One region of the Pseudomonas sp. PME37.24/025 genome, then DNA from elsewhere that is predicted to be linked to it. Evidence: predicted binding sites of a transcription regulator. Region 1 holds the regulator's gene; each other region holds the start of a gene.
What was found. The regulator FliA, encoded in region 1, starts transcription of late flagellar genes. The targets are predictions, from matches to a motif close to CTAAAGTTTNNNNNNNNNNNGCCGNTAA.
Positions count from the first base shown of each region.

Region 1 (7,754 bases):
TCGACCAGGTGTCGGCCGATATCGTCCAGGCTGTACACCGCGTCCGCGAGTTCGGCTTTGACGATAGCCATCGGCATGCCGTAGATCACGCAACTGGCTTCATCCTGAGCCCAGATCGCACTGCCGCCCTGCTTGAGCAGACGCGCACCTTCGCGACCGTCGGCGCCCATGCCGGTCAGTACCACCGCCAGAACTTTGTCGCCGTAGGATTTGGCCGCGGAACCGAAAGTGATGTCCACGCACGGCTTGTAGTTCAGACGCTCGTCGCCCGGCAGGATTTTCACCGCGCCACGGCCGTCGATCATCATTTGCTTGCCACCCGGTGCCAGTAGCGCCAGGCCCGGACGCAGGATGTCGCCATCCTCGGCTTCCTTGACGCTGATGCGGCACAGCTTGTCCAGACGCTCGGCGAAGGCCTTGGTGAAGGCTGCCGGCATGTGCTGGATCAACACGATCGGTGCCGGGAAGTTGGCCGGCAACTGTGTCAGCACCCGTTGCAGGGCAACCGGACCGCCGGTGGAGGTACCGATGGCGACCAGTTTGTAGGCTTTGCGTTTGGGCGCTGGAGACGACGGCGTCGCTGCATGGCTGCGAGCCGGAATCGGGGCCGGTGCCGGACGCGCAGGCGCGCTGCTGCCGTAGCTGCTGACGCTCGAAGGCGCAGGCGTCGGTGCTGGCGCAGCTGCCGGAGCCGGGGCACTGTAGGCGCTGACACGACGGTTACTGCGCGAGATGCTGAGAATCTTCTCGCACAGCAGTTGCTTGACCTTCTCCGGGTTACGCGAGATGTCTTCGAAATTCTTCGGCAGGAAGTCCACCGCACCGGCGTCCAGCGCATCGAGGGTCACCCGCGCGCCTTCATGAGTCAGCGAGGAGAACATCAACACCGGGGTCGGGCAGCGCTGCATGATGTGCCGCACTGCCGTGATGCCATCCATCATCGGCATCTCGTAGTCCATGGTGATCACGTCAGGCTTGAGGGCCAGTGCCTGATCGATCGCCTCTTTGCCATTGGTCGCCGTACCGACGACCTGGATATTCGAATCCGCTGAAAGAATTTCCGAGACGCGGCGGCGGAAAAACCCCGAATCGTCCACCACCAGGACTTTGACTGCCATAAACACTCCGTTAGACGGGGCGAGGCTCAGTCGCCCCGCTCCCCCAGAATCAAATACGCCGTGCGGCGTAACGCTTGAGCATGCTCGGCACATCGAGAATCAGTGCAATGCGGCCGTCACCAGTGATGGTGGCGCCGGACATGCCCGGGGTTCCCTGGAGCATTTTGCCCAATGGCTTGATGACCACTTCTTCCTGGCCCACCAACTGGTCGACGACGAAGCCGATCCGCTGAGTGCCCACCGATAGGATCACCACATGGCCTTCGCGCTGCTCTTCGTGAGCGGCGGAGCTGACCAGCCAGCGCTTGAGGTAGAACAGAGGCAGTGCCTTGTCCCGCACGATCACCACTTCCTGGCCGTCCACCACGTTGGTGCGCGACAGGTCGAGGTGGAAGATCTCGTTGACGTTCACCAGCGGGAACGCGAACGCCTGGTTGCCGAGCATGACCATCAGCGTCGGCATGATCGCCAGGGTCAACGGGACCTTGATGACGATCTTCGAGCCCTTGCCCTTGGTCGAGTAGATATTGATGGTGCCGTTGAGCTGGGCGATCTTGGTTTTCACCACGTCCATGCCCACGCCGCGCCCGGAGACGTCGGAAATTTCGGTCTTGGTCGAGAAACCCGGAGCGAAGATCAGGTTGAAGCAATCCGACTCGCTGAGACGGTCCGCCGCATCCTTGTCCATCAGGCCTTTTTTCACGGCGATACCGCGCAGAACATCAGCGTCCATGCCTTTGCCATCATCGGAGATGGACAGCAGGATGTGGTCGCCTTCCTGTTCAGCGGACAGGATCACCTTGCCGCTGCGAGGTTTGCCCAACGCTTCGCGCTCAGCCGGCTCTTCAATACCGTGGTCGACCGAGTTGCGCACCAAGTGGACCAGCGGGTCGGCCAGGGCCTCGACGAGGTTCTTGTCGAGGTCGGTTTCTTCGCCGACCAGCTCCAGGTTGATCTCTTTCTTGAGCTGGCGAGCCAGGTCGCGAACCAGACGCGGGAAGCGCCCGAAAACTTTCTTGATCGGCTGCATCCGGGTCTTCATGACCGCGGTTTGCAGGTCGGCCGTGACCACGTCGAGGTTCGACACGGCCTTGGACATGGCTTCGTCGCCGCTGTTGAGGCCCAGACGGACCAAGCGGTTACGCACCAGTACCAACTCGCCGACCATGTTCATGATTTCGTCGAGACGCGCGGTATCGACCCGCACGGTGGTCTCGGCTTCGCTGGCCGGTTTTTCCGGTGGCGGCGCAGCCGGGGCACGAGCAGGAGCCGGTGCAGCAGCGGCAGCAGGCTTGGGCGCTTGGGCTTTTGGCTCAGGCGCTTTGGCGACAGGTGCCGGCGCCGCAGCCTTGACCACTGGGGTTGCTACCGCCGAAGCAGCAGAACCGGTGCCCACTTCAGTGAACTTGCCTTTACCGTGCAATTCGTCGAGCAGCGATTCGAACTCATGATCGGAGATCAGATCACCGCCGGCCGCTTTAGCGGTTGGCGCAGCCGGGGCCGGGGCCGAAGCAATCGCCGATTCCAGCGCATCGACCGCAAAGTTGCCTTTGCCGTGCAACTGATCGAGCAGTGTTTCGAACTCGTCATCGGTGATGTCGGAGCTGTCGCCTGCCCCTTTCGGGGCAGCCGGTGCGGCGGGCGCCGCGACCACTGCATCGGCGGCGAACTGGCCTTTGCCGTGCAATTGATCGAGCAACGATTCGAACTCGGCATCGGTGATTTCGTCGCTGGTCGCCGTATCGGCGGCAGGCGGAGCAACCACAGGTGCCTCGGCCTGAGCCTTGACGGCATTCAGCGAGTCCAGCAGTTGTTCGAATTCGTTATCGGTAATGTCGCCGGATTCACTTTCAGCGGCCGGCTCTTGCACCACCTCAGCGACAGGTGCCGCTTCATCGCCGGTTTGCGGCTCGGCCAGGCGGGCCAGAGCAGCCAGCAATTCAGGCGTGGCAGCCGTGATCGGGCTGCGTTCGCGGACTTCGCTGAACATTCCGTTCACCGCGTCCAGTGCCTCGAGAACCACGTCCATCAGTTCCGAGTCGACGCGTCGTTCACCCTTGCGCAGGATGTCGAACACGTTCTCGGCGATGTGACAGCACTCCACCAGCTCATTGAGCTGGAGGAAGCCGGCGCCCCCTTTTACAGTGTGAAAACCGCGAAAAATTGCATTGAGCAAATCCGCATCATCCGGTCGGCTTTCAAGCTCGACCAGCTGTTCGGACAGTTGCTCTAGAATCTCGCCGGCCTCAACCAGGAAATCCTGAAGGATCTCTTCATCGGCGCCGAAGCTCATTAAGGGGGTGCTCCTGAGGTCTAAAAACCTAAAAAACCTAAAATGCTAAAACTCTAAAATCCTAGGCTGGATAACAAATCGTCCACATCGTCCTGACCGGACACAACGTCTTCTCTTTTATCGGCATGAATCTGCGGACCTTCACCCTGCGAGAGATGTTTTTGTGGATCTTTTTCAGCCAGCATCGCTTCATGGTCATGTTCGATACCCGCAAAGCGGTCGACCTGACTGGCCATGAGCACGAGCTTGAGCAGATTGCTTTCAACTTCGGTGACCAACTGGGTCACGCGTTTGATCACCTGACCGGTGAGGTCCTGGTAATCCTGGGCCAGCAGAATGTCGTTGAGGTTGCTCGACACGACACGGTTGTCTTCGCTGCTGCGTGTCAGGAAACCGTCAACCCGCCGGGCCAGTTCACGGAACTCTTCAGCCCCGACTTCGCGACGCATGAACCGTCCCCAATCCGTGCTCAGCGCCTGAGCTTCATCGCTCAGGCCGTTGATCAGCGGCGTGGCGTTTTCCACCAGGTCCATGGTGCGGTTGGCCGCAGCCTCGGTCAGCTTGACCACATAACCCAGGCGCTCAGTGGCATCGGTGATCTGAGACACTTCCTCGGCTTGCGGCATGTGCGGGTCAATCTGGAAATTGACGATCGCGCTATGCAGCTCGCGGGTGAGCTTGCCCACTTCCTGATACAGGCCGCGGTCACGGGTCTGGTTGAGCTCATGGATCAGTTGCACAGCGTCGCCGAACCTGCCTTTTTCAAGGCTTTCGACCAGTTCGACCGCGTGTTTTTTCAGGGTCGATTCGAAATCGCCCTGTGAAGATTCGTTTTGCTCCATAGCTCCCCCGTGACGGACTGGCTTTGCACATCAACCGATGCGTTCGAAGATCTTTTCAATCTTGTCTTTCAACGCTTGAGCAGTGAATGGCTTGACCACATAGCCGTTCACACCCGCCTGAGCGGCTTCGATGATTTGCTCGCGCTTGGCTTCAGCGGTCACCATCAGCACCGGCAGGTGCTTGAGCTTTTCATCGGCGCGCACGTGACGCAGCAGATCGATGCCGGTCATGCCAGGCATGTTCCAGTCCGTTACCAGAAAGTCGATGCCCCCGCTGTTGAGAACCGGAATGGCAGTGATGCCATCGTCAGCCTCGACCGTGTTGGTGAACCCAAGGTCACGCAACAGGTTTTTTATGATCCGCCGCATCGTTGAGAAGTCATCAACGATGAGGATTTTCATGTTCTTGTTCAATTCGACCTCCAAGCAGTCTTAAACGCGTCCAGCACCTGGACGCGCCATTTCAATCAATCCGGCAAAGCACTCAATGACTGTCTGGAGCACAACAGATCGAGACCGGCGCGGTTCAACACCACACCGGCTCCATTCGCAGTGTCCCCACACTGCCTTCAGCGCGCTCGCCACTCCCCCAAACGCCCCCGCAAACGGGCCGCGCACTGGCTGTGTAACTGGCTGACCCGCGATTCGCTGACCCCCAGGACCTCACCGATTTCCTTGAGATTCAACTCTTCGTCGTAGTACAGCGCCAACACCAGTCGCTCACGCTCCGGCAAATTGGCAATCGCGTCCGCCAGCGCCGCCTGGAAGCGTTCATCTTCCAGATCGCGTGACGGCTCGAGATGAGCACTGGCGCCATCCTCATGCAGCCCTTCGTGTTCGCCGTCCTGCAACAGATCGTCGAAACTGAATAACCGGCTGCCGAGAGTGTCGTTCAAAATCCCGTAATAATCGTCGAGACTCAATTGGAGTTCGGCCGCAACTTCGTGATCTTTAGCGTCACGGCCGGTTTTAGCTTCAATCGAGCGAATCGCGTCGCTGACCATGCGGGTATTGCGGTGAACCGAACGTGGCGCCCAGTCCCCCTTGCGCACTTCATCGAGCATCGCGCCGCGGATTCGAATGCCCGCGTACGTCTCGAAACTCGCGCCTTTGCTGGCGTCGTATTTGGTTGATACTTCAAGCAGGCCGATCATGCCGGCCTGGATCAGGTCTTCAACCTGGACACTGGCCGGCAAACGCGCCAGCAAATGGTAGGCAATGCGTTTGACCAGTGGCGCGTAACGCTCGATTAGTTCGTACTGCGCGTCACGTGCCGAATTCTTGTAGAGGTTGTAACCACTGGCTGTCATAGGACGGGTCCTGCCGTTTGTTGCACGAGGCGCTCGACGAAAAATTCCAGATGCCCACGCGGGTTGGCCGGCAGCGGCCAGGTATCGACCTTCTGCGCAATGGCCTTGAATGCCAGAGCGCACTTGGAACGGGGAAAGGCTTCGTAGACGGCACGCTGCTTCTGCACGGCCTTGCGCACGCTTTCGTCGTAAGGCACCGCACCGACGTACTGTAAGGCGACGTCAAGAAAACGATCGGTGACCTTGGTCAACTTGGCGAACAGGTTGCGGCCCTCCTGCGGGCTCTGCGCCATGTTGGCCAGGACACGGAAACGATTCATGCCGTAGTCGCGGTTCAGCAGTTTGATCAGCGCGTAGGCGTCGGTAATGGAGGTTGGTTCGTCGCACACCACCAGCAAGACTTCCTGGGCTGCGCGCACGAAACTGACTACCGAGTCACCAATGCCCGCAGCGGTGTCGATCACCAATACGTCGAGGTTGTCGCCGATGTCGCTGAAGGCCTGGATCAGGCCGGCATGCTGGGCCGGGCTCAGATGAACCATGCTCTGGGTGCCGGACGCGGCCGGGACGATGCGGATACCGCCGGGCCCTTGCAGCAGCACGTCGCGCAGCTCACACCGGCCTTCGATCACATCGGCCAAAGTACGTTTGGGTGTCAGCCCCAGCAGGACGTCAACGTTCGCCAGCCCCAGATCGGCATCCAGCAGCATGACGCGCCGGCCGAGCTCAGCTAGAGCCAGGGACAAGTTCACTGACACGTTAGTCTTCCCGACGCCACCTTTGCCGCCGGTCACCGCGATCACCTGTACGGGATGCATGCTGCCCATGTTATTTCTTTACCTTGTCTTACTTAGACGGAGGCCACATTACTGGCTGCGCGTTCACCAACTGAACAATGCATTGGCAGACCATCGATGTAGGTACAAAAACTGTTCATTAATACCTCAGCCAACCCGCTTGGTCGGACTGTGGTAGAGGTCAGCGAACATATCAGCCATGGCTTCTTCGCTGGGTTCTTCCTGCATTTGCACGCTAACGGCGCGGCTGACCAACTGATGACGACGCGGCAGATGCAAGTCATCCGGGATCCGCGGGCCATCGGTCAGGTAAGCCACCGGCAATTCATGACTGATGGCCAGGCTCAACACCTCACCCAGACTTGCCGTTTCATCCAGTTTAGTCAGGATGCAGCCAGCTAGCCCGCAACGCTTGTAACTGTGATAAGCGGCGGTTAGAACCTGTTTTTGGCTAGTGGTTGCCAAGACCAGATAATTTTTTGATTTGATCCCTCGTCCGGCCAGGCTTTCGAGCTGCATGCGCAGTGCCGGATCGCTGGCCTGCAGGCCGGCGGTATCGATCAGCACCACGCGTTTGCGCAGCAAAGGCTCCAGCGCCTGCACCAGCGATTGGCCCGGGTCGACGTGGGTGACCGACACGTTGAGGATGCGGCCCAGAGTCTTGAGCTGTTCCTGAGCGCCGATGCGGTAGCTGTCCATGCTCACCAGCGCGATGTTCTGCGCGCCGTACTTGAGCACATAGCGGGCCGCGAGCTTGGCCAGCGTGGTGGTCTTGCCCATGCCAGCCGGGCCGACCATCGCAATTACACCGCCCTCTTCCAAGGGCTCGACTTCCGGGGTGGCAATCATCCGCGCCAGGTGCGCGAGCAACATGCGCCAGGCCTGACGGGGTTCTTCAATGTCGGTAATCAGTGCCAGCAGATCGCGCGACAACGGGCCGGACAGGCCGATGCGTTGCAGACGACGCCAGAGGTTGGCCTGCGCCGGACGGCTGCCTTGCAGCTGATTCCAGGCCAGCGAGCCGAGTTGCACTTCCATCAGTTCACGCAGGCTGTTGAGCTCGAAACGCATCGAGTCGAACGCACGCGGGTCGACGCCGGTCGCCGCGGCAGGCGCAGGTGCCGGGCGCCGAGGTTCTGCCAGCGTTGGCTCGATCAGTGGCTCGGCGGCGGTCAACGGCAGGCCGGCGAACAACTGGCGATTGGTGGTTTTGTCGCTCTCGCCATCGCTACGCAGGCTCAGTTCGGCCTGGGCGGTGACGATCCGCGACTGGGTCTTGCGCAGCTCGTCCTCGAGTTCCATGTTCGGAACACGCGGGGCCAGCGCCGACAATTTGTAATCCAGGGCAGCCGTCAGCTCGACACCGCCAGCGATCCGGCGATTGCCAATGATGG
Region 1 covers NZ_JBVHNK010000015.1:46,654-54,407, reverse strand. Annotated here, with positions in the region: gene ACZ3HH_RS24795 (protein-glutamate methylesterase/protein-glutamine glutaminase) at 1-1,118, opposite strand, end outside; gene ACZ3HH_RS24790 (chemotaxis protein CheA) at 1,168-3,411, opposite strand; gene ACZ3HH_RS24785 (protein phosphatase CheZ) at 3,465-4,253, opposite strand; gene ACZ3HH_RS24780 (chemotaxis response regulator CheY) at 4,284-4,655, opposite strand; gene fliA (RNA polymerase sigma factor FliA) at 4,823-5,563, opposite strand; gene fleN (flagellar synthesis regulator FleN) at 5,560-6,390, opposite strand; gene flhF (flagellar biosynthesis protein FlhF) at 6,508-7,754, opposite strand, start outside.

Region 2 (7,754 bases), on a different contig from region 1:
GCCGATCAGCCAATAGCAACCCAAACCCACCAGGAACGTGGTCTTGGCATCCTTGAGCCCGCGGATGCAGCCCATGGCGATGGTTTGTGTGCCGTCGAACAGTTCGAACCACGCCGCCACCGCCAGCAGGCTCACGGCCAGGTTGATGACTTCGCGGAACGCCGGGTCGTTGTGGTCCAGGAACAAGCCGATCAACTGATGCGGCAGCAGCCAGAAGACCATCGCGAAGCCAAGCATTGCCGCAGCGCCGAAGGCGATCCCGACCCGTCCGGCCAGCCGCGCATCCAGCAGTTGTCCGGCACCGTAATGCTGACCGATGCGCATGGTGATTGCGTAGGAAAGCCCCGCCGGAATCATGAACGCCACCGAGACGATTTGCAGGGCGATCTGGTGCGCCGCCAGTTGCGTACTGCCCATGGTGCCCATGCACAGCGCAGCGAAGGCAAACAGGCCGACTTCCACCGCATAGGTGCCGCCAATCGGCAGGCCCAGGCGCCACAATTCCTTCAAGTATTGACGGTTGGGCCGCGACAGACCCTGGCGCAACGGATATGCGTCGTAGGCCGGATGCCGACGAATGTGCAGCGCGAGCGCCAGCGCCATGAGATTGGCAACGATCGCCGTGACCAGACCGATGCCCACCAGGCCCATTTTCGGCAGACCGAACATACCGGTGATCAACGCATAGTTGAGCAGGAAGTTGGCCACGGTACCGGCGAGGCTGATGACCATCACCGGCGTCGCCCGGCCGATGGCGCTGGTGAAGCCGCGCAGCGCCATGAAGCTCAGGTAGCCGGGCAGGGCGAACGGCAGGATCAACAGAAACTGGCCAGCCGCCTGAACGTTGGTTTCGGTCTGGCCGAACAGCAGCAACACCGGTTTCAGGTTCCACAGCAGCAAACCTGCCACCAGCGCCATCAACCAGGCCAGCCACAACCCGGCTTGGGTCAGCCGCGCCGCGCCAATGATGTCGCCTGCGCCCTGACGAATCGCCACCAGGGTGCCGACGGCGGCGATCACGCCGATGCAGAAAATCGACACGAATGAATACGTCGCCGCGCCCAGGCCGCCGCCGGCCAGTGCTTCGGGGCTCAGGCGCGCCATCATCAACGTGTCGGTGAGGACCATCAACATGTGCGCCAACTGCGAGGCAATCAACGGCCCCGCCAGCCGCAGGATGGCCCAGAGTTCAATACGCGCTGGATGCTGCATGATCATCACGCTCGATTGTCAGAGAGAACAGGAAGCGTCGATTCTCGGCGCTCTGCGGGGTTTGCACAAAGGGATAAAAAGGATGGGTGGCATGATTAAAACTCATGCGAGAGAGTTTCTGATAAGTTGAAGCAATCACGCTGTAGGAGCTTTCCTGATGTCCCGTCGTCTTCCTCCCTTGTATGCCCTTCGAGCATTCGAAGCGGCGGCGCGGCATAGCTCGTTTACCCGCGCCGCCGAAGAACTGTCGATCACGCAAAGTGCGGTGAGTCGGCATATTCGTACGCTCGAAGAGCATTTTGCCTGTCGGCTGTTTCACCGTAGCGGGCGCAACCTGCAACTGACCGAATCGGCGCGGCTGATCCTGCCTGGCATTCGCGAAGGCTTCACCGCCCTTGAACGGGCCTGCAATACCTTGCGCGCCGAAGACGACATCCTGCGCATGAAAGCCCCGTCGACCCTGACCATGCGTTGGCTGTTGGCGCGGCTCAGTCGTTTTCGGCACCTGCGTCCGGGGAACGAGGTGCAATTGACCAGCGCCTGGATGGACATCGATACAGTGGACTTCAACCACGAACCTTTCGACTGCGCCGTCATTCTCAGCAACGGGCATTTTCCACCGGACTGGGAGGCGACTTTGCTGTTCCCCGAAGAGCTGATTCCGGTGGGCGCGCCGAATCTTCTGAAGGATCAACCGTGGGACGTTGCGCGCCTGGTCAGTACTGAGCTGCTGCACCCGACGCCGGACCGCCGTGACTGGCGCAACTGGCTGGAGCGCATGGGCTTGACCGATCAGGTCTCGCTCAAGGGCGGGCAGGTGTTCGATACGCTGGAGCTGGGCATGATCGCCGCTGCCCGGGGATACGGCGTGTCCATGGGCGATTTGCTGATGGTGGCGGAGGATGTTGCACAGGGACGTCTGAGTTTGCCGTGGCCGACGGCCGTCGCCAGTGGTGAGAATTATTACCTGGTCTGGCCGAAAACCCGCCCCGGCGGAGAGCGTTTGCGCCGTCTCAGCGATTTCCTGCAAGGCGAAGTCCGGGCCATGGAATTACCGGATGTCGAACGCCTTGGCTGAATCGATGGAGTCGCCGCAATGGCGGCCTTGAGCCATATCCCCGTTAACTACTCAAGTATTCAGCTTTGCCGCCGAAAATCTGCTGATGGAACCTTCGTGCAGGTTCCATGTTTTCCCCACAATCAGAAATTTTGCCGAGTGTGCGATGGGGTCAGAATGATCCGGCCACTGGGTCAGGAGCTGTCATGTCTCAACCTCGTGCTCGGATTGCCTCACAGCTGGGTCTTGCGCTTGCCTTGATTCTGGCGATTGTCATCAGCGGCAGCACAGTATTCGCCCTGCGCTCGCTTGACTCGGCCAACCTCGCCACCCGCGAAGAGCATCTGGCCAGTGAGGCGCGCTTGCTTGCCGATCAGTTGAGCACCTTTCACGGCACCTTGCGTGAAAGCACCCAGCGCCTTGCCGGCCTGTTCGAGAAGCGCTTCAGCGCCGGTTTGAGCGTGCATCCGGATGAGCCGGTGGCCGTGGCGGGTGTGCAGACCCCGGGCCTGCACTTGGGCAGTGAAGTGTTGAACAACAACTTCGCAGAGGTCGACGAGTTCAAGCAGATGACCGCAGGCGTCGCGACCGTGTTCGTGCGCAGTGGTGAGGAGTTCATTCGGGTCAGCACGAATGTCACCAAACAAGACGGCAGCCGCGCCATTGGCACTTTGCTCGACCACGCGAACCCGGCTTACGCCCGTTTGATGGCGGGGCAGAGCTACGTGGGTCGAGCGTTGCTTTTCGAACGCTTCTACATGTCGCAGTACACCCCCGTACGTGACAGCAGCGGTAAGATCATTGCCGTGCTGTACGTAGGATTCGATTACACCGACGCGCAGAACGCGCAGTTCGCCAACCTCAAACGCTTCCGCATCGGCCAGACCGGTTCCCTGGCGTTGCTGGATGAACAAGGCAAATGGCTGGTGCCGATTGCCGGTGTACAAGCGCCGGATCAAGCGGTCCCGAGCATCGTCGGTTTGGCCAAGACACCGGGCAAAGGCGACTTCTGGAACGACAAGTCGCAAGACTTTTACAGTGTTGCCGTGCCGTTCGAAGGCGGGCCGTGGTCGGTGGTGGCGAGCATGCCGAAAAGCGAAATCCGCGCCGTGACCTGGAGCGTCGGTATTCAATTGGCGATTGGCAGTCTGCTGGCGATGCTGCTGGCGGTCGGTGCGGCGGTCTGGTTGCTGCGCAGCAAACTGGCGCCACTGGGTGATCTGGTGCGTCAAGCCGAAGCCTTGGGGGCCGGTGATTTGAGTGTTCGCCTGAACGTGTCGAGCAATGATGAGATCGGCCAGCTTGCCCGCGCCTTCAACCAGATGAGCCAGGCCCTGTCGACCATGGTCGAGCACATCCGTAAAGCCTCGGGAGAGGTCAATAGCCGTGCCCAGGCGTTGTCCGGTCTGTCCGGTGGTGCCTATGACGGGATGGAACAGCAGTCCGGCGAAATCACCAGCATGGCCGGCGCCGTGGAAGAATTCAGCGCCACCTCGCTGAACATCGCCGACAACATGGGCAACACCCAGCGTCTGGCGCAGGAAAACGCACAGCAAACTCAGATCGGTCGTACGTCGATGGACGAAGCGTCCTCATCCCTGGAGCAAATCGCCGGCGCGCTGAACAGCACCGCGACGGTGATCAATACCTTGGGGCAGCGCTCTCAGGAAATCGGCGGCATTGTCGGGGTGATTACCGCGATCGCCGAGCAAACCAACCTGCTGGCGCTCAACGCCGCCATCGAAGCCGCCCGCGCCGGTGAACAAGGTCGTGGGTTTGCGGTGGTGGCTGATGAGGTGCGCAACCTGGCTTCACGCACCCGCCAGGCCACTGACGAAATTTCCGGGATGATTCAAAGCATCCAGCAGGAAACCGGCAACGCCATCAGCACCATGGAGCAGGGCAATGTGTTGATGCAGGAAGGTTTGTCGCGCAACGCCAATGTCGCTTCGGCGCTGGCGCGGATCGATGAACAAAGCCGCTCGGCCGGTCAGCAATTCGCCGCCATCACCACCGCGACCCAAGAGCAAAGCAGCACCGCGACCTTGCTCAGCAGCAATCTGCAAAGCATTGCTTTGGCGAACAGTGAGCAGCGCGAAGTGGTGTCGAACCTGGCGGTGACTGCCAAAGAGCTGGAGAAGCTGGCGGCGGATTTGCGGCATGAGGTTGACCGGTTTCGCTGAGTCGCTGCCGAAATCGCCATCGCGAGCAGGCTCGCTCCCACAGTTGATCTCGGGTGTTCACAAACTCTGTGTTCACCTTCGATCCAAATGTGGGAGCGAGCCTGCTCGCGATGGCATTAACTCAATCCCCGATTTGTCCAAATCCAGGGCTCAACTCCTCATGAGATGTCTTTCTTGGCATTTGTACCGATGTCTCGATTTTTATGCTTGCTGAAACGTTTCTTCAAGTCTATAAAATTGGCACAACTCCAAGAAAGGCTGCTGCCATGACTCCACTCAAACTCTTCGTTGCTCTCAGCGCACTGTCCGCTGCTTCCCAGGCCATGGCTTGGGACTACGTCCTGCTCGACACCGACAAAGCTGCCCAGAACTGGCAAATCACCAGCCAGCAACTCGGGGCAAAAACCGACAAACCCTTCAGCGTGACCCTGCGCACTTTGCACGGCGGTCGACAGGAAGGTGTCAGCATCGTCGACATCGATAACGGCACGATGAAGCTCTCGGTGGTGCCCACTCGAGGCATGAACGTCCTACAAGCGTCTGTAGGTGATGTGCGCATGGGCTGGGATTCGCCGGTCAAGGAAGTGGTCAATCCGTCCTTCATCGAGCTCAACGGCCGTGGTGGCCTGGGCTGGCTGGAAGGCTTCAATGAACTGGTCACCCGCTGCGGCTACGAATGGGTCGGCCACCCCGGCATCGACAACGGCGAACTGCTGACTCTGCACGGTCGCGCCGCGAACATCCCGGCGAACAAAGTCACCCTGCACATCGACGAAAAACCGCCGTATGCCATCACTCTGCGCGGCGAGCTGAAAGAGCAGGCGTTCAAGAAAGTCGACTTCTCCGTCGCCACCGAACTGGTCACCGAACCCGGCAGCGTAGTGTTCGCCCTCAACGATACTCTGACCAACAATGGCGACTATCCGAAGGAATACCAGGCGCTGTATCACAGTAACTTCAGTACGCCGTTCCTGGAGCAAGGCGCCCGCTTCGCCGCGCCGGTGAAACAGGTGTCGCCGTTCAACGACAAGGCCAAGGGCGATCTGCCGGACTGGCAAACCTACCGCGCACCGACCAAGGACTACGACGAAACGGTTTACAACGTGGTGCCGTATGCCGATGCCAAGGGCGATACGCTGACCGTGTTGCATAACAAGGCCGGTAGCCTGGGCGTCTCGGTCGGCTTCAATACGCAAACACTGCCCGTCTTCTCCCTGTGGAAAAACACCGATACCCAAGGGCAGGGCTATGTCACGGGGCTGGAACCGGGGACAAGTTTTTCCTACAACCGCCGGTATCAGCGGCCACTGAACCTGGTGCCGACGATTGGGCCGAAGGAACAGAAGCAGTTCCGCATCAACTACAGCTTGCTGGCGGATAAGGCCGCTGTGGATAAGGCGTTGAAGCAGGTGAGCGAGATTCAGGGTGGGCGGGAGACTGAGGTGCGGCAGACGCCGCTGGTTGATCTTACCAAGGGGTGATGTCGACTAGAGCGTTGTCGGTCGATATTGCAGCGCTTCAGCCAAGTGTTCACGGGTGATGCCATCGATTAGCTCAAGGTTCGCCAGGGTGCGAGCGACCTTGAGCAGTCGATGGGCCGCTCGCAGCGACAAGGTCAGCCGTTAATACGCCGTTTCCAGCCAGGTTTGTTCAGCGGTGACGGGAATCGCGCGAGCCCTCCCAAAATGCCCTACCGGGTTTTCAGTGCATTGGCCAAGCGCAGCATGGCCGCTTCGATTTCATAAGCGGTCAGGGACGAGTAACCCAATAACCAGCCTTGTTTCTTCTCCTTGCCGGCGTACAACCGGCTGAGGCCGGAAAGTTGTACGCCCGCGCTGGCTGCTTGGCGGATGGTTTTTTCTTCAGACCAGCCATCGTGCAGCAGGCAGGGGATTTGTAGCCCGCCAGGAGGGCGCAAGGCGGTAACGATGCCGTCCAAGTGCTTGCCGATCGTGTCGAGCATGATGGAGCGGCGTCCGGCATACAGCTTGCGCATCGCCCGGACGTGGGCGTTGTAATGGCCGTCCTCCATAAAGCGCGCCAGGGTCAGTTGCAGGATTTGTGGCGTGTGGCCGTCCATCATGCTGCGCGCGTAGGTGAAGGCTTTGATCAACTCGTGGGGCAGTACCATGTAGCCCATTCGCAACCCAGGGTAGAGGGTCTTGCTGAAGGTGCCGATGTAGAGCGTACGCTGATACTTGTCCAGGCCCTGTACGCAGGCGGTCGGTTGCCCGTCGTAGTGAAACTCGCTGTCGTAGTCATCTTCGATGACCCACTTGCCCTTCTCCGCGGCCCAGTTGATCAGCTCAAGACGACGCTCCAGCGGCAAGGTTGCGCCGGTGGGGTATTGATGAGACGGCGTGACATAAACACAATTGGCGCCGCTGCGGTCGGCGTACAGCAGGTCGGTGCGTATGCCCAGTTCATCGACATCGATGGGCAGGACCTTGGTCTCGGCGGTTTCAAAGGCCTTTTTGGCGCCATAGTAACCCGGGTTTTCCAGCAGGATCGGTTTGCCGGCGTCCACCAGCAACTGCGCGCACAGAAAAAGAGCCTGGCGAGTGCTGCTCAACACCATGATCTGGTCGGGGGAGCATTTGGCCCCGCGTTCGAGGTTCAAGTAGGTGGCAATCGCCTTGCGTAGCGGCTCGGCACCTTGCGGATCGCCGTGCAACAGCACGTTGGCGCGATAGTCCTTCATCACCTGGCGTTGCAGGCGCTCCCAGACATCGGTGGGGAAGGTGCGGGTTTCCGGCAGGCCGGTCGCGAATGCCTTGATCACCTGCTGATCGATAACGCCGCCACTGGCGAAGATCATCCGCCCGCGCTGGCTCAATCCCGCCCCCGGTGCTGCCTGACTGCTTTTGACCTCCTGCGCCTTGATGCGTCGGCGCGCTGCTGCGCCGCGCAATTCGGTGCCCAGCGTTTCGCAGACATAACTGCCAGCCCCCTCGCGCCGCACGATAAAACCGTCGCGGTGCAGTTGCACGTAGGCGTTTTCAACGGTGTCGCGGGCAACCCCGAGTGACTTGGCCAGGACCCGGGTCGCGGGCAGCTTCAAGCCTGGGCCAAGGGCGCCATCGAGGATCAATGCACGCAGTGCGCGCTGAATCCGCTGATGCAGATTCAACAGCTGAAACTCAACATCGTTGAGGCGCATTTTCAGCGTTTCCAGCTCGAACGTTATCGCCATGCGGTCTGCCTGATCTTAATAAATTGGCCTGCAAAGGCAGGCCAGTCTATCCGTAGAATCCGCCCCTCGTCACTGCCTTTGCGCTCGGCGCTCGGTCGAGGCATTGAGC
Region 2 covers NZ_JBVHNK010000019.1:59,430-67,183, forward strand. Annotated here, with positions in the region: gene ACZ3HH_RS27280 (NorM family multidrug efflux MATE transporter) at 1-1,212, opposite strand, end outside; gene ACZ3HH_RS27285 (LysR substrate-binding domain-containing protein) at 1,370-2,290, shown strand; gene ACZ3HH_RS27290 (methyl-accepting chemotaxis protein) at 2,476-4,452, shown strand; gene ACZ3HH_RS27295 (aldose 1-epimerase family protein) at 4,719-5,933, shown strand; partial or broken gene ACZ3HH_RS27300 (magnesium chelatase subunit ChlI family protein) at 5,940-6,110, opposite strand; gene pdxR (MocR-like pyridoxine biosynthesis transcription factor PdxR) at 6,143-7,645, opposite strand.
Region 2: ACZ3HH_RS27290 (methyl-accepting chemotaxis protein) is a predicted target of FliA. The motif match lies at 2,341-2,368, and genes of this name have one in related genera.

Region 3 (7,754 bases), on a different contig from region 1:
GTTTCGCCTTCTGCGCTACTTCATGTTGCACCCCGAACAGATCCTTTCCAAAAGCCACCTCGCCGAACACCTCTACGACGGTGAAACCGAGCGCGATTCCAACGTGCTGGAAGTCCACGTCAATCACCTGCGACGCAAGCTCGGCCGCAGCGTGATCGAAACCCGTCGCGGTCAGGGTTACCTGTTCGGCGGGCAAGCCCAGTGAGGTCGATCCAGCGACGTTTGAGCCTGGGCCTGATCAGCGTGATGGTGATCGTCGGCCTGGTGCTGGCGCAAACCAGCCTGTGGCTGTTCGAAATGGGTTTGCAGCGCTACCTCGAAGCCGGGCTGCGCAACGACAGCGAAAACCTGTTGGTGGCGCTGGTGCGTGGGCCGCAGGGATTGCAACTGGATGAGCGGCACTTGTCGCCGGCCTATCAGCGACCGTTTTCCGGGCACTACTTTCGTATCGACTTTGCCGACAGCCATTGGCGCTCCCGCTCGTTATGGGATCAGGACCTGCCGCGGCTCGAACACGCAGGTCTGCAAAGCAACCTGCAATTGGGGCCGGAAGGGCAGCAGCTGCTGGTGCTGCGTTCGGACTACCGCCGGCTGGGGCAGGCGATTTCCATCAGCGTCGCCCAGGATTACACCCCGGTGCGCGAGAGTTTCTGTCGCATGCAGCAGGTCGGTCTGGGGTTGGGGCTGGTTGGGCTGCTGCTGATTCTGCTGCTGCAACGGATCACCGTGCGCCGCGCCTTGCGCCCGCTGGAAAGGGCACGTGAGCAAATCGCCCAGTTGCAGCAGGGCCAGCGCTCGCAACTCGACGAAGAAGTGCCACTGGAGCTGGAACCGCTGGTGGCGCAGATCAACCATTTGCTGGCCCATACAGAGGACAGCCTCAAGCGCTCGCGCAATGCGCTGGGCAATCTTGGCCATGCCTTGAAAACCCCTCTGGCGGTGTTGTTGAGCCTGGCTTCCAGCGAAAAACTCGATGCTCACCCGCAGCTGCGCAAAGTCATGCAGGCACAACTGGAACAGGTTCAGCAACGGCTCAATCGCGAACTCAACCGCGCCCGGCTGTCCGGCGATGCGCTGCCGGGGGCGCTGTTTGATTGCGATGCCGAGCTGCCGGGGTTGCTGGCCACGTTGAACATGATTCATGGTGAACATCTTGAGCTGAGCTACCGCGCGCCTGCCGGTTTGCAACTGCCGTGGGATCGCGAAGATCTGCTGGAGTTGCTCGGCAACCTGCTGGATAACGCCTGCAAATGGGCGGATGCCGAGGTGCGGTTGAGCGTGGTCGAAACGGCAGAAAGGTTTGAGTTGAGCGTGGAAGACGATGGACCGGGGATTCCCGAAGACCAGCGCGCTCAGGTGTTCAGCCGCGGTACCCGGCTTGATGAACAGACGGATGGACATGGGCTGGGGTTGGGCATCGTGCGCGACATCGTCGGCACGTGGGACGGGGTGTTGAAGTTGCAGGAAAGCGAGTGGGGCGGGTTGATGGTGATGATCGAGTTGCCCAAACGCTGACCCCAATCTGAAGAACGCCAATTAACCCTGTGGGAGCGGGCTTGCCCGCGATGACGATGTAACAGTCAACATAGATGTTGGATGTTATGACCTCATCGCGGGCAGGCCCGCTCCCACATTGGATCTGAGTTGCCTGCAAATTTTGCGGACAACCACTAACCCTGTGGTAGCGAGCCTGCCCGCGATTGGCTTGCAGGGTCGACTTGACCCGAAGGCTGCGATCATTTGATCTTCTGGCGTCATCAAGGTCGTTGAAAATCAAAGGATTGCAGCCTTCAACAGCGCCTACGAGGGTTGGCTTTGGCTTTGACAAGGCGGCAATGCTCCGGCACAGTGCGCGCCCTCTAATAAAACCCTTTTTCTTTAATCCGCTGGCGGCCTGTGCAGACTGCCGGCCGGACTCATTCCGTTTGGCGGTGATTGCCTCACCGCGCTGTTTTTGAGGTAGCAATAATGAATGCAGTAATTGCCGCGGTCGGCATCATGCTGATCCTCAGCCTGTCCCGCGTGCATGTGGTAATCGCGCTGATCGTGGGCGCGCTGGTGGGCGGTCTGACCGGTGGCCTGGGCATCGACGCGACCCTGAAAGCCTTCAACAATGGCCTTGGCGGCGGGGCGACGGTGGCGATGTCTTACGCCTTGCTCGGCGCATTCGCCGTGGCCATCGCCAAGTCCGGCCTGGCCCATGCGCTGGCTGACAAAGCCTTGGCCATGGTCGATCGTCAGCACGCCAACGGGGGCGGCAATGTCAAATGGCTGCTGATCGGTTTGCTGTGGGTGGTGGCCATCGCCTCCCAGAACATCTTGCCGATCCATATCGCCTTTATCCCGTTGCTGGTGCCGCCACTGTTATATGTGCTGACCAAACTGCAACTGGACCGTCGACTGATTGCCTGCGTCATTACGTTCGGTCTGATCACGCCGTACATGTTCCTGCCCGTGGGGTTCGGCAACATCTTCCTCAACGAAATCCTGTTGGCCAACGTCGCCCGTAGTGGCGTGGATATCAGCGGCATCAACGTCACCCGTGCCATGGGCATTCCGGCGCTGGGCATGGTTTTTGGCCTCGCGGCAGCGTTCATCAGCTACCGCAAGAAGCGCGTTTATGACCTGGAAAAGATCGAGCAGGTCGAACAGGTCGCGGTGCAGTACAACCCAATGAGCCTGATGATCGCCGGTCTGGCCATTGCCGTCGCGTTCATTGTTCAGTTGCTGCTGGACTCGATGATTATCGGGGCGCTGGTGGGCTTCCTGATCTTTTCGGTGTCGGGCATCGTCAAATGGCGCGACACCGATGACCTGTTCACCGAAGGCATGAAGATGATGGCGATGATCGGCTTCATCATGATCGCCGCGTCCGGGTTTGGCGAAGTGATCAAAGCCACCGGGCAAGTGCAGACACTGGTCGAAACCTCGGCTTCGTGGATCGGCCACAGCAAAGCCATCGGCGCGCTGCTGATGTTGCTGGTGGGCCTGTTGGTGACCATGGGCATCGGCTCGTCGTTTTCCACTGTTCCGATTCTGGCGGTGATTTTCGTACCGTTGTGCGTGCAGTTGGGCTTCAGCCCGATCGCCATCGTGTGCATCGTCGGCACCGCCGGTGCGTTGGGCGATGCCGGGTCACCCGCGTCGGACTCGACCCTGGGCCCGACCTCCGGCCTGAACATCGACGGCCAGCATCACCACATCTGGGACACCGTGGTCCCGACCTTCCTGCACTACAACCTGCCGTTGCTGGTGTTCGGCTGGGTGGCAGCGATGGTGTTGTAACCACATTTACCTTGTGGGAGCGTGGCTTGCCCGCAATGAACGATTACGCGGTGTGCCTGATAAACCGCGGCGCCTGAATCGCGGGCAAGCCACGCTCCCGCAATGACCGCGTTCAACTTTTGAATTGGCCTGCCGTTAAAGCCTTTAACCACGCCAAAAAAATCAAAAGAGTGAACGTCATGCGCATGAGCCTGAAGGCTAAAGTCCTGTCCCTTGCCGTCCTCCCGGTGCTGCTCTTTGCGCTGGTCATCAGCCTGACCACGCTGTTCATTCTGCAAGAACAGGCTCGCAAGGAAGTCGAGGAAACCCGTCAGCGACTGCTCAGCGATGCCAAGGCGACCCTGCAAAGTTACGTTGCCGTGGCCATGACCTCGATCAAACCGCTGTACGACGCGGCTGCTCCCGGCGATGACGCGGCGCGGGCGCAGGTGATCAAGTTGCTGTCGAGCATCACCTACGGCAAGGACGGCTACTTCTTCGGCTACGACTCCAATACCGTGCGCCTGTTCAAGGCCAGCAGCGCCGAAGGCGTGGGTCAGAGCTTCAAGGACAACCGCGACCCGAACGGCGTCTACGTCAACCGTGAGCTGGTGAAAGTCGCCAAGGACGGTACTCACTACCTGCAATACAGTTCGCCGCTGCCCGGTAACACGCAAGTGTTGGTGCCCAAACTCGGCTACACCGAATACCTGTCGAAGTGGGACATGGCGGTCGGCACCTCGGTCAACCTCGACGGCATCGAAGCGCAGGTGGTGGTGGTTGAGGCCAAGGTCCAGGAACGCATGCAAGGCGTGGTGCTGAGCATTGTCGGGATTGCGGTGGTGGTATTGCTGCTGATCGCCGCTGCCGGGATGCTGCTGGCCAACACCATTCTGCGTCCGCTGAACCTGATGAAAGCCAACCTCGACGACATCGCGGCGGGCGAGGGCGACCTGACTCGGCGCCTGACCATCACCAGCCAGGATGAACTTGGCGAACTGGCCGGTTCGTTCAACCGTTTTGTCGACAAGATCCACGGCCTGGTGCGCCAGATCACCGAAATGACCTCGCAACTGACCGGGCTGGTGAATCAGGTCTCCGATCAGGCCCAGCGCTCGGATCAGGCCATGGAGCGTCAGCGTCACGAAACCGATCAGGTGGCCACGGCGATCAACGAAATGTCGGCGGCGGCCCAGGAAGTGGCCAAAAGCGCACAAAACGCGGCGGTCGCTGCCCAGCAGACCGACGAAGAGGGCGAAGCCGCCAAGCGCGTGGTGGCCGGCAGCATCGTGAAGATTCATGCGCTGGTGAACGACATTCGCAGCAGTGGCGTGTCCCTCGACAGCTTGCAGAAAGACGTGTCGTCGATTGTCAGTGTACTCGGGGTGATTCGTTCGATCGCCGAACAGACCAACCTTCTGGCGCTCAACGCCGCCATTGAAGCGGCCCGCGCCGGTGAGGCCGGGCGTGGTTTCGCGGTGGTCGCCGACGAAGTGCGGGCATTGGCCAGTCGCACGCAAATCAGCACCCAGGAAATCCAGGGCATGATCGACCGCTTGCAGGCCGGCACCCAATCGGCAGTCGAGGCCATGCGCCGCTCCAGCGAGGCCGGCGACGGCACGTCGGCCCAGGCCAACGAGGCGGGGGCATCTCTGGATGCCATGGCTCAGCTGATCGGCACCATCAACTCGATGAACGCCCAGATTGCCAGCGCCGCCGAAGAGCAAACCGCCGTGGCCGAAGAAATCAACCGCAGCGTGCATCAAATTGCCGTGGCGGTAGACAGCGTCGCCGACGAAACCCAACTCGGCGCCCAGACCTCGCGCAGCCTGGCTGCTCTCGGTCAGCGCCTGGGGCAACTGGTCGGGCAGTTCCGTATCTGATTGATCGTGCTCGTATGGCGAGGGGGCTTACTCCAATGCCGGTAAGTCAAGAAATTTGAGCAACGGAAATCCTGTGGGAGCGTGGCTTGCCCGCGAAGAATGCTCCGCAGTTTTTCAGGGTTTACGCGTCATCGTTCTTCGCGGGCAAGCCACGCTCCCACAGGTTCTGCGCCTTGACTTACCGGCATCAGGGTTTCCCCCTCACCACAGGACGGTGTTCGTCCATGAGTCGCCGCATCGCGACTACCCTCATTAGTAAGCAAACACCGTCCTAGCGTTTGTTTGAACTGGTTTGCGGAACGGGCGGTCATTTGCTTCAGGTGTCGCGCACCCGTGGCACCTTGACGACCACAACAATGGAGTCAGACTCATGATCGACAGTGAAAGTATCTGCGACTGCCCCAAATGTTCCTGCAAACTGGGCGAACATCCGATCGCGCGCCACGGCAAGCACTACTGCTGTGAAGGCTGCGCCAAACATCACGAACACGGCGAAGAATGCTCCACCAAAGGCTGCAAGTGTGCCAAACACTGACAGTCCAGCCAAACAAAGTGGAGCCGTCCAGGCTCCACTTTCAGTTTGAATGTTTGCCCTTTCTCTCAAAGCTCAATTTGCCGGTCGCCAGGTAACATTTTCGATGCCGAATTTTTCCGCCAGCGGTTTACTGGTCTTTTGCACCCGTTCACGGCCAAAGCGCGGGATCCGGCCGACTCCGGCGTCGCAACTTGCCCAGTGCCAAGCCTCTGCATTGTCCATTTTGTCCAGGCGGATAATGAAAGACTTGGGCTGGCCATGAAGGGTGTATTCAATAACGAAAAGTTTTGCATTGTTCATAAAGCCTGTATTCCTCCCTGTTGTAATAGAGGGATCGCGAGGCGCGGGGAAAATTCAGTCGAATGTCGGACGGTGACAGTGACTGGCGACAGTCGGACGCCTCGTGATCATGGAGCCTTCCTGACCCCCGATGATCCTAGCCTATGGCCCAAGGTGCGCCGGCGGAACCGTCACAGTCGGCATTTATGTTGAATGTTCTGGCCCTATCGCGAGCAGGCTCGCTCCCACAGTTGATCTGCGCCGCTCACATGCTTTGTAACCAACACAGACCTCTGTGGGAGCGAGCCTGCTCGCGATGACGGCCTGAAGCCGGACTCAGACCTCAGGCACACCTTTCTCCCAAGCCGACCAATTCTGCAAGATTTCCTGCACCAACGGATTTCCCGTGCGGTACAGGTTCTCCAGCGCCGGCACAAAACCGCCCTGATCGGCGTATTTGAGCAGGTTATCCACCTCGCTCTGGCCCGGCGCCGGCCGGTCGAAGTCGGAGCCGGCGCGCACCACCGCCAGACGCCGGACATCCACCAACCCCTCGCGGCTGGCGCGCAGCAGCGCCTCATAGGTGGAGTTGTCTTCCTGCTGAGTCGTGCAATAGACCCCTTCGTTATTGGTCAGCAGCTTGGTCCAGACTTCTGCCCGCTCACTCAACCGCGTCCCGGAAAACCAGGTATTGCCCGCCAGCGTGTCGCACTGGGTCACCACCGGTGGCTGATTGGCTGGCGCAGACGGATACTTCAAGCGCCACGCCGCCGATTCCTTGCTCTCGCTCAGCTGGACCTTGTGGCTCAGGGCGAATGCCTTGGCCTGCAACTTCGGATTGAGTTCGAACACTTCAGTCTTGTAGTCCAGCGGCGGCTTTTCGTTCGGGCCTTTGGTGTTGATGCCCAGGTAACCGGTCGGCCAGTCTTTCGGCGCGTCCCTGGAATCCAGCTCCCACTGGGTGCCGAATTCCACCAGATAGTGCGCCCACGCGGTGGTGCCGATGGTGCCGTGGTGCGGGCTGATGCCGGCAATCCCGGCGATCAGGAAGTAACTTTTGCGCAGGTCGAATTTCGGTGACAGCGCCAGGGCCAGGGTCGAGGCTGCGGCATTGGTCTGGCCCATGCCGGTGACCATCAGGCACACCTGTTGAGTGTTGCAGCGAATATTCGGGTACTCGGCGGACAGGCCCGGTACGCGCACTTCTTGCTTGAGCTCCAGGCGATCGATCCAGTTCTGCGCTTCGGGGGCGAACATGGTAATCAGCATCACTTTCGGCTGGATCGGCGCGTCGCCAGCCCAGGCTGCAGAAGAGAGCAGGGTGCCGCAGGCCAGGCCCACGCACAGGGAAAGACGGGTTATTGCTTTCATAAAACCTCCTGATTCAAATGAGCCTTAAAACTGATAACCGACACCGGCGTAGTAGCCCCAGCCATTGGAACGGGCGCGGAAGTCACCGTCGCCGAAATTCAGCTCGCTGCCATCCTCCCAGTTGCCGCCGTTGTGGAAATAACGGCCGACCAGGGTGAAACGCAAGTGGGTGAAGGCGTAGAGCAATACGTTGGTGGCCACGGTGGCATTGGCGGTGCGGGCAGGGTTGTCCTTGTGCAGGTCGGAGCCGAAGTCGAAGTTGGTGAAACCGATGTAGGTCAACGAAGCGCCGTTGCTGAAGCTGCTGATGGGCACGATGTACTTGAGCTGGGCGCGGTAGCCGTCCCACGAATACTCATTGCTGGCGCCATAGTTTTCCCATTGGTAGCGGCCGTAGAAGTTGGCCGACAGGTTGACCCGCG
Region 3 covers NZ_JBVHNK010000013.1:132,970-140,723, reverse strand. Annotated here, with positions in the region: gene ACZ3HH_RS23340 (response regulator transcription factor) at 1-205, shown strand, start outside; gene ACZ3HH_RS23335 (sensor histidine kinase) at 202-1,515, shown strand; gene ACZ3HH_RS23330 (Na+/H+ antiporter family protein) at 1,969-3,285, shown strand; gene ACZ3HH_RS23325 (methyl-accepting chemotaxis protein) at 3,465-5,147, shown strand; gene ACZ3HH_RS23320 (metallothionein) at 5,518-5,682, shown strand; gene ACZ3HH_RS23315 (DUF6555 family protein) at 5,755-5,982, opposite strand; gene ACZ3HH_RS23310 (purine-nucleoside phosphorylase) at 6,298-7,332, opposite strand; gene ACZ3HH_RS23305 (nucleoside-specific channel-forming protein Tsx) at 7,357-7,754, opposite strand, start outside.
Region 3: ACZ3HH_RS23325 (methyl-accepting chemotaxis protein) is a predicted target of FliA. The motif match lies at 3,397-3,424, and genes of this name have one in related genera.

Region 4 (7,754 bases), on a different contig from region 1:
AGGAGGGCGACGACGTAGGTTTGCTCGATGCTCAGGCTTTGTGTCTGGCTGGCCAGTTCATCGCGCACGCTCAGATTTTGCAGTTGGAACTGACAGCCAATCCGGTACAGCTGATGTAACTCGAGCCACAGATTTTCGGGCGCCGGACAATAGAGTTCAGTGGCGCGGATCAATGCGCCGTTCAGGCAATGGATTGCCCGTTGCAAAGCCTGGGTCAGCAGCGGCGCACGGTCCTTGCTGAAGCGCGGTGAGTTGCGGATGACGATTTGCTTGTAGCCGATCGCCAAGTGGCTCTGCAGCGCTTGGCAAAGGTTGGCGATCTTGCGCGAGCGCTCGTCGAGCACAATCGCCTGATGCAGGAAATGCCGCTCCAGGTGCTTGCAGACGTAATACACCTCGGGCCGCAGCAGTTCGAGTAATTGCAGGCGATTGTCGCTGGGCGTGAGCAGTTGGTTGAGTTCGCTCAAGCCTTGATACAACTGGCGAGCGGTTTCGCCGATGTTGGCTTTGGGCAGGTTGGCGATCCAGCGCTTGAGGTCGCGAGGCGTGGCTTCGCAGAAAGTCAGACGCGACTGCGTCGGGATCGGTGCGCGTAGCAGCAGGACAGGATTGGTCTCATTCATGCCGTAGACAAACTCCGACCGGGAAATGGGCAGTGAATGACTTGACTGTAGCAGCTATGAACGCTGGAGGGGATGTCGCGATATTTGCGTCACGCTTGTCTGTGTAGGAGCTGCCGAAGGCTGCGATCTTTTGATCTTGATTCGCGGCGCCTTTTGAAAAAAGATCGCAGCCTTCGGCAGCTCACGGGGATGGTGCGCAGCAGGAGGAAATGTCCGACCCCACGAAAGAGCTTCGTGGGGTCGGAACTGGGATCAGGCTGTCGGCAAACCGATGCCCTGGCCCATCTGCACCGGTGAAAGGGCGCCCAGCCCTTCTGCCCATTTCACTTGATCCGGCCCAAACAGCACGACAGCCGTAGAGCCGAGCTTGAAGCGACCCAATTCCGCGCCTTTCTCCAGATGGATCGGCGCACGGGCGGCTTCGTCGTAACGGAAGGTTTTCAGCTCGCGCTTGGGCGGTGTCACCAAGCCGGCCCAGACCGTTTCGATCGACGCCACAATCATCGCCCCCACCAGCACCACGGCCATCGGCCCGCGCTCGGTATCGAAAATGCACGCCACACGCTCGTTGCGAGCGAACAGTTCCGGTACGTTTTCAGCGGTGGTCTGGTTGACCGAGAAGATACGGCCAGGAATGTAGACCATTTCGCGCAGAGTGCCGGCCAGCGGCATGTGCACGCGGTGGTAATCCTTGGGCGACAGGTAAATGGTGGCGAAATCACCGCCCATGAATGGCGCTGCGTTGGCTGCGTCACCACCCAGCAGTTCCAGCACGCTGAAGCTGTGGCCCTTGGCCTGAAAAACGCGACCGTGTTCGATTGGGCCGAGCTGGCTGACGGCACCGTCGGCCGGGCTGAGGATCGCGCCTGGGGTTTGGTCCAGCGGGCGAGCGCCGTCTTTCAAGGCACGAGTGAAGAACGCGTTGAAGTGCTCGTAAGCCGTCAGGTCTTCGACCAGCGCCTGGGACATGTCCACTTGATAACGCTTGGCGAACCAGGCGGTAAAGGCGTTCTTGAACCAGCGCACGCGGCATTCGGCAATGCAGCCGGCCAGTCGCGAGAGCAAGTGGTGGGGCAGCAGGTATTGGCTGAGGATAAACAAACGCTTATTCATTAACTGTCCTTAAAAAACCTTAAATCTCTACGGGCGTGTCGGGATGGTTGCCCCATTCGCCCCAGGAGCCGGCGTAACCTTTGACTCGCGGATAACCGAGCGACTTGGCTACTAGATACGTGAAGCCAGAACGATGGTGAGTCTGGCAGTGGGTAATGACTTCTTTGTCTTTGGTGATACCGAGTTGTTCCAGGATTTTCGGCATGTCGGTGCGGATGCGCAGGTTGCGTGCCTGATCCATGCCGGCGGTCCATTCGAAGTTGACCGCGCCGGGAATGTGCCCGCCCTTGGCTGCCAGGACTTTTTCGCCGGAGTATTCCAGCGGCCCGCGTGCGTCCCAGATTGCCAGGTCGGTGGCACCGAGACGGCTTTGCAGGTATTCGCGGGTGGCGATGGGTTCGTCGTGCAGGGTCAGGGCGACCGGGCCGCCGACCGCTGGGGGGATCTGGATCGACATGGGCAAGCCTTCTGCCAGCCAGGCCGGGAGGCCGCCGTCGACATAGTGATAGTTGCTGTGGCCGATGACATCCAGCAGCCAGATAAAGCGCCCGGCCCAACCTCCGCCTTCGTCGTCATAGACGACGTAGACCGCATCGGGGTTGTGGCCCAGTTCACCGAATAATGCTTCAAGAGCGGCCTGGGTCGGCAGCAGGCCTGGTGCAGGCGCCTGACCCAGTTGAGTGCGTTTTGGATCGACAAAGCGTGCCCCGGGGATATGCCCTGCGGCATAGCGGGCGCTGCTGGTCAGGTCCACCAGAATCAGTTCGCGGGAGTCGAGACGCGGGAGCAGGTCGCTCGGCTCGATCACCAGCGCCAAGCCAGAGAAGTCAGACATGTGAGGTCTCCAGAGCACAAAGGGAGAGGATTGTAGCGCAGCGTCATGAGGGTCTGTTATCAGTTATTTCGGCACAGGAAACAACGGATGGCCAGGCACTGTGGCGAGGGGGCTTGCCCCCATACGGCTGCGAAGCAGTCGCAAATCCGCTGCATGCGGTGTGCCTGGCAGAACGAGGTTGCAGGTTTCAGGACTGCTTCGCAGTCCAACGGGGCGATGCGGCGTTCCGACAAGCCCCCTCACCACAGGTTTTGGCCTTCACTTAACTGACTGGCATCTGCCCCTAGCGGTGGCTAAAGCTGTGCAGGGCCTTTTCGATGCACTGCGCGGTTTTGCCGAATGCTTGCACGGTAATTTCCGAGAACTGTCCGCCGCCCTGATCCGCCACCACGATCATGATCACCCGACCGTTGTTGACCAGGGAACGCAACAGCAGGTGTTCACCGCTGAACTGTTTACGCAGGCTGGCCGGCAACAGGGCCGAAAATTGTGCGTTGTTGGCTGGCGTCAGGCGCACCTGGGCCTGTTGCGCGAGAAGGCGCTGCAGCACGGTGCTTTGGCTGACCACTAGGTTCAGGCCGGCTACTTCTTTTGGCAGCCCGGCAGTCTGGTGCACGCGCAGATTGGCGTGCGTGCGGTCGGCCATCAGGATCATCACCCGCCGCATGCCGCACGCCACCAGGGCGTCTCGGGCCGATGTGGTCAAGTGCATGGCATTGGTAAAAGGGCTCGGCTCCACCAGCAATTCGGCGCATTGTTTACGCCACTTCGCCAGGTCTTCGGCGGTGGGTGCCGGGGCCGGCAGCAAACCAGCGTGAACACGGTTCATGCCCGAAGGCCAGATCAGCGCTTCGGCCGGGTGCCACAAGTCCGGCATGGCATGTTGGCGGGCGCTGTTGGCGGCTTGCTGGTGCAGTTGTTGCTGCACCTCATCCATCGGCATTTGCAGGTAAAGGCTGGTGAGGTATTGCCAGCGTTCACAGTGGGGGTTGTCCCACGCTTGCTGTGCCGACAATGCCAGACCATTGGCCAGCAGCACGGTATTGGCGGGCTGATTGAGCCAGCGTCGCAACGTAGGGTCGTCATCGAGGCGGTTCTGTTGGCGCAATGGGTGATCGCTGTCGCGAGCGATGCGCAGGACTTTCACCAGCTCGCGTTGTTCGCTGCGCAGCAGCCGATAACCCTGCTGCACCCAGATCGGCAAACGCCAGACATCCACCAGCGCCTGACAGATTTCCAGCAGGCGCACACCGAACAATTGCTTTTCGACTTTGCGCGCCGACTCACCTTCATGGATGACCCGCAGCTCCCATTCTTCAAGCAATTGTGGATGGGTCAACGCCATGGGCCACAGCGGCGAAAGAAACAGCAGGCTGCCCCAGTGGATGTCCTGCCACAACCGCGCCAGGCGACCGGCAAAAAAACCATTGGCCTGTTGGGTGGCGTGCTGGCTGATCAGTTGAAGCTGGCGCAAGGCGACAGGGATTTGCGATTGGGATTGGGCGGGCAGGCGCTCGAGCAATTCTTCAGTGCGTTTCAAGCCGAGACGATTGATCGCCACTTCAAGGTTTTCAGCGGGCTCGGTCATGCTGCCATGGGTGTGGCGGTTGGCTTCGCGAATCACGCTCAAGGCCAGGGCCGGGCTGTCCTGCATCAGTTCGGCGATGTCTCGCAGTGAACTGCGGTTATCGCGGATGGCTTTGCTGACCCGATCGTGACTGGCTTGCGGAACCGGCAGGCGCACACCATCGAGAAGCTTGACCCAGCCTTCGAGCGTGGTTGGTTTTGGCGTTGGGACGTTCGTTTCGTTAGCCATGTCTGGACGCAATCATCGTCTGCATTACCTATCCCTGCGCGGGTCAAAATAGCTTTTCACCTGAACTGGCTATAGTCTGGCGCAGTTTTGCCGATAAGTAGAAGAAGAGATTTTTTAACTTCCGAATATGACCTTGAACCCGACTCAGTAAGTGCTCTCCTACCTATGGCTAAAATTATCGGCATCATCGTCGTATTCGCGAGCGTGCTCGGCGGATACGTGCTTTCCCACGGCAAGATTGCCGCTCTTATCCAGCCTTTCGAGGTGATGATTATCGGGGGGGCGGCCCTTGGCGCATTTCTGCAGGCCAACCCTGGTTACATGACGATGCATGTGCTCAAGAAGTCCTTGGGCATGTTCAATTCGCGTTTCAACCACACCTTCTACCTGGAAGTGCTGGGCCTGATTTACGAGATCCTCAACAAGAGCCGCCGCGAAGGCATGATGGCGATCGAAGGCGACATCGAAGATGCCGCCGCGAGCCCGATTTTCGCCAAGTACCCGGCGGTGCTCAAAGACGAACGCATGACCGCGTTCATCTGCGATTACCTGCGCATCATGTCCTCCGGCAACATGGCTCCCCATGAGCTGGAAGGCCTGTTCGACATGGAACTCTACAGCCTCAAGGAAGATCTCGAGCACCCGTCCCACGCGGTGAACGGCATCGCCGACGCCATGCCCGGTTTCGGTATTGTCGCGGCAGTATTGGGTATCGTGGTGACCATGGCTTCCCTCGGTGAAGGCGACCAGAAATCCATCGGTCTGCACGTGGGGGCGGCACTGGTCGGTACCTTCTTCGGTATTCTTGCGGCTTACGGTTTCTTCGGCCCGCTGGCCCACTCCCTGGCTCACGACGCCAAGGAAGAACTGAACGTCTACGAAGCCATCAAGGCCTCCTTGGTAGCTTCGGCTTCCGGCATGCCGCCATCGCTGGCGGTGGAGTTCGGTCGCAAGGTTCTGTACCCGGCGCACCGTCCTAGCTTCGCTGAGCTGGAACAAGCGGTTCGCGGTCGCTAAGTCATGGAAAATAACCAGCCGATAATCATCAAGCGCGTCAAGCGCATCGCCGGCGGGCATCACGGGGGGGCCTGGAAAATCGCCTTCGCGGACTTCGCGACGGCGATGATGGCGTTCTTCCTGGTGCTGTGGCTGTTGTCCACGGCAACGCCGGAACAGAAGATCGCCATTGCCGGTTACTTCAAGGACCCGGTCGGATTTTCCGAAAGCGGCACGCCGTACATCATCGATCTGGGCGGCTCGCCGACCCTGGCGCCGGAGAACACCCTCAACCCCGAGGTGAAATCCCAGCCTCAGCCAGACAAGGTGACGATCGACTCCGAACAGGTCGAAGGCATGGCCGAGCAGGTCGAGAAAGAGCGCCTGGAATTGCTGCTGCAAGAGTTGCAGAACAAGGTCGAAGAAAACCCGCAGTTGCAGAAGTTCAAGGACCAGATCCTCTTCGAGATCACTCAGGACGGTTTGCGCATCCAGATCGTGGACGCCGAAAACCGCCCGATGTTCGACTCCGGCAGTGCGCGTCTGAAGCCGTATTTCGAAGACATCCTGCTGGCCATGGCCGACACCATCAAAGCGGTGCCGAACAAGATCAGCATCAGCGGCCACACCGATGCCAAGCCGTACTCGGGCACCGGCGACTTCGGCAACTGGGAGCTCTCGGCCAACCGCGCCAACGCGGCTCGCCGTGCATTGATCGCCGGCAGCTATCCGGACTCTCAAGTAGCGCGAGTCGTGGGCTATGCCTCGTCGGCGCTGTTCGACCGGGAGAACCCGTTCAACCCGGTCAACCGCCGAATCGACATCGTCGTGCTGACCAAGAAAGCCCAGCGTGCCATCGAAGGTTCGCAAGGTGCCGAACCTGCGCCAGTGCCGACGCAAGGGCAGGGTGGCCCAGGCGAAGTGCCTGCGCCGCCAGCCGATCCGAATGCCTTGCCGGCGGATAAGGAACCGCTGCCGGCTCATGAGCTTCGGGAGCGGTTGAATCTGTTTGATGCTCCGAAGTCAGCAGAACCACCGAAGCAGTGACCTACAAAAAAGCCGACAGCGATGTCGGTTTTTTTGTCTCTGTCTTTTGTGAAGTGGGAGATTGCCTGTTGTTCAGTGAGTGCCGATCTCAATGGCTCCATCACGCGACTTGTCGATCTTGAATGCAGGCAAAAAAACGGTGTCTGAATACGGTGCGATGGTGACGGCTGTAGGAACGATCTGAAATTTCGCGCAGGGGTTGATAAAGACCATTCAAGAAGCCTTCAGTCTCAATTAATTCATTTTTTTCGCACGGTATCAAAGGTGCTGATAGCGTGTGTAAATCCTGTTATTTGGCCGTGAAGAGTGCACTGTAACGTAGAGACTCTTCAGTCATACCTACCTTTGTGGCGAGCGAGCTTGCTCGCGCCGGGCTGCGTAGCGGCCCCAAAAATCTGACAATCATTGCCGATTTTTGTGAGCGCTACGCACTCAAGCGGGAGCAAGCTCCCTCTCCACAGGTTTCTCACTGACTCAAGACTCTCTTAGGTGAACAGCATTGCGCGATCCGCGGCTTTTTTGCGTCTGTCAGAAACCGCGTCGGATGCGGTTCTTGAGTTGGTCGTGGAACAGGTCTGCATTTCCTTTGTAGATGCCGCGAACCGACTCACTGATCGATTCCAGTCCTATCGAGCGTTTGGTTATTACCTCCTCACGATAAGCATCAATGAAAAAATTGATGTCCGTATCGCCGCTCAGTTTCGGCCATTTGTCGAGGTACAACGGTAAAGCGCTGGGGCCTATCTGGTACGAGCAGATGCGGCGGTTGCTGATGGTCGCTTCTCCGATTTCGAACGGCACCCACCAGGACTGTGCGGTGTTCTCCGAAATCACGGCGAGCAAGTGCGTGCACGCGGTGATGTTGCGGGTGATGACCCCGGTGATGTCGTCAGTGGTCTGTGATTCCTGATCCAGCACGTCGAAGTAGGTCTTGATGTTGGCCTGAATAAGACGGGTGTTGATGGCGATGGCGTGGGGCCGATCGCTATGGCGGTAGCTGATAAACACAGGCATCAGAAATGTCCCTTGATCGCGAGTTCTCGGTAATAGGCGCCGAGGGCGGTGAGGCGGCAACCGGTGGAATGGATGGCGGCGTAGTACATGTGTTCGGCGTCCACCGGTTCGATCAGGCTGTGGCGATTGCACTTTTGCAGTTGGGCGAAGACTTCGCCGTGTTCTGCATCGAACGTGGCTTCGGTAGGTTCGTAGCTCGGATCGAGGGCAAACATTGACTCCGCCTCTTCGAACCAGTCAGGCAGTTTGCGCAGAATCTCTTTGGGGATCAGCGGCGAGACTTCTCGCAATGAAATGAACTGCGACACAT
Region 4 covers NZ_JBVHNK010000002.1:429,152-436,905, forward strand. Annotated here, with positions in the region: gene ACZ3HH_RS05105 (molecular chaperone) at 1-623, opposite strand, end outside; gene asd (archaetidylserine decarboxylase) at 876-1,736, opposite strand; gene ACZ3HH_RS05115 (rhodanese-like domain-containing protein) at 1,756-2,571, opposite strand; gene ACZ3HH_RS05120 (HDOD domain-containing protein) at 2,855-4,387, opposite strand; gene motA (flagellar motor stator protein MotA) at 4,553-5,404, shown strand; gene motB (flagellar motor protein MotB) at 5,408-6,430, shown strand; gene ACZ3HH_RS05135 (toll/interleukin-1 receptor domain-containing protein) at 6,959-7,444, opposite strand; gene ACZ3HH_RS05140 (caspase family protein) at 7,444-7,754, opposite strand, start outside.
Region 4: motA (flagellar motor stator protein MotA) is a predicted target of FliA. The motif match lies at 4,457-4,484, and genes of this name have one in related genera.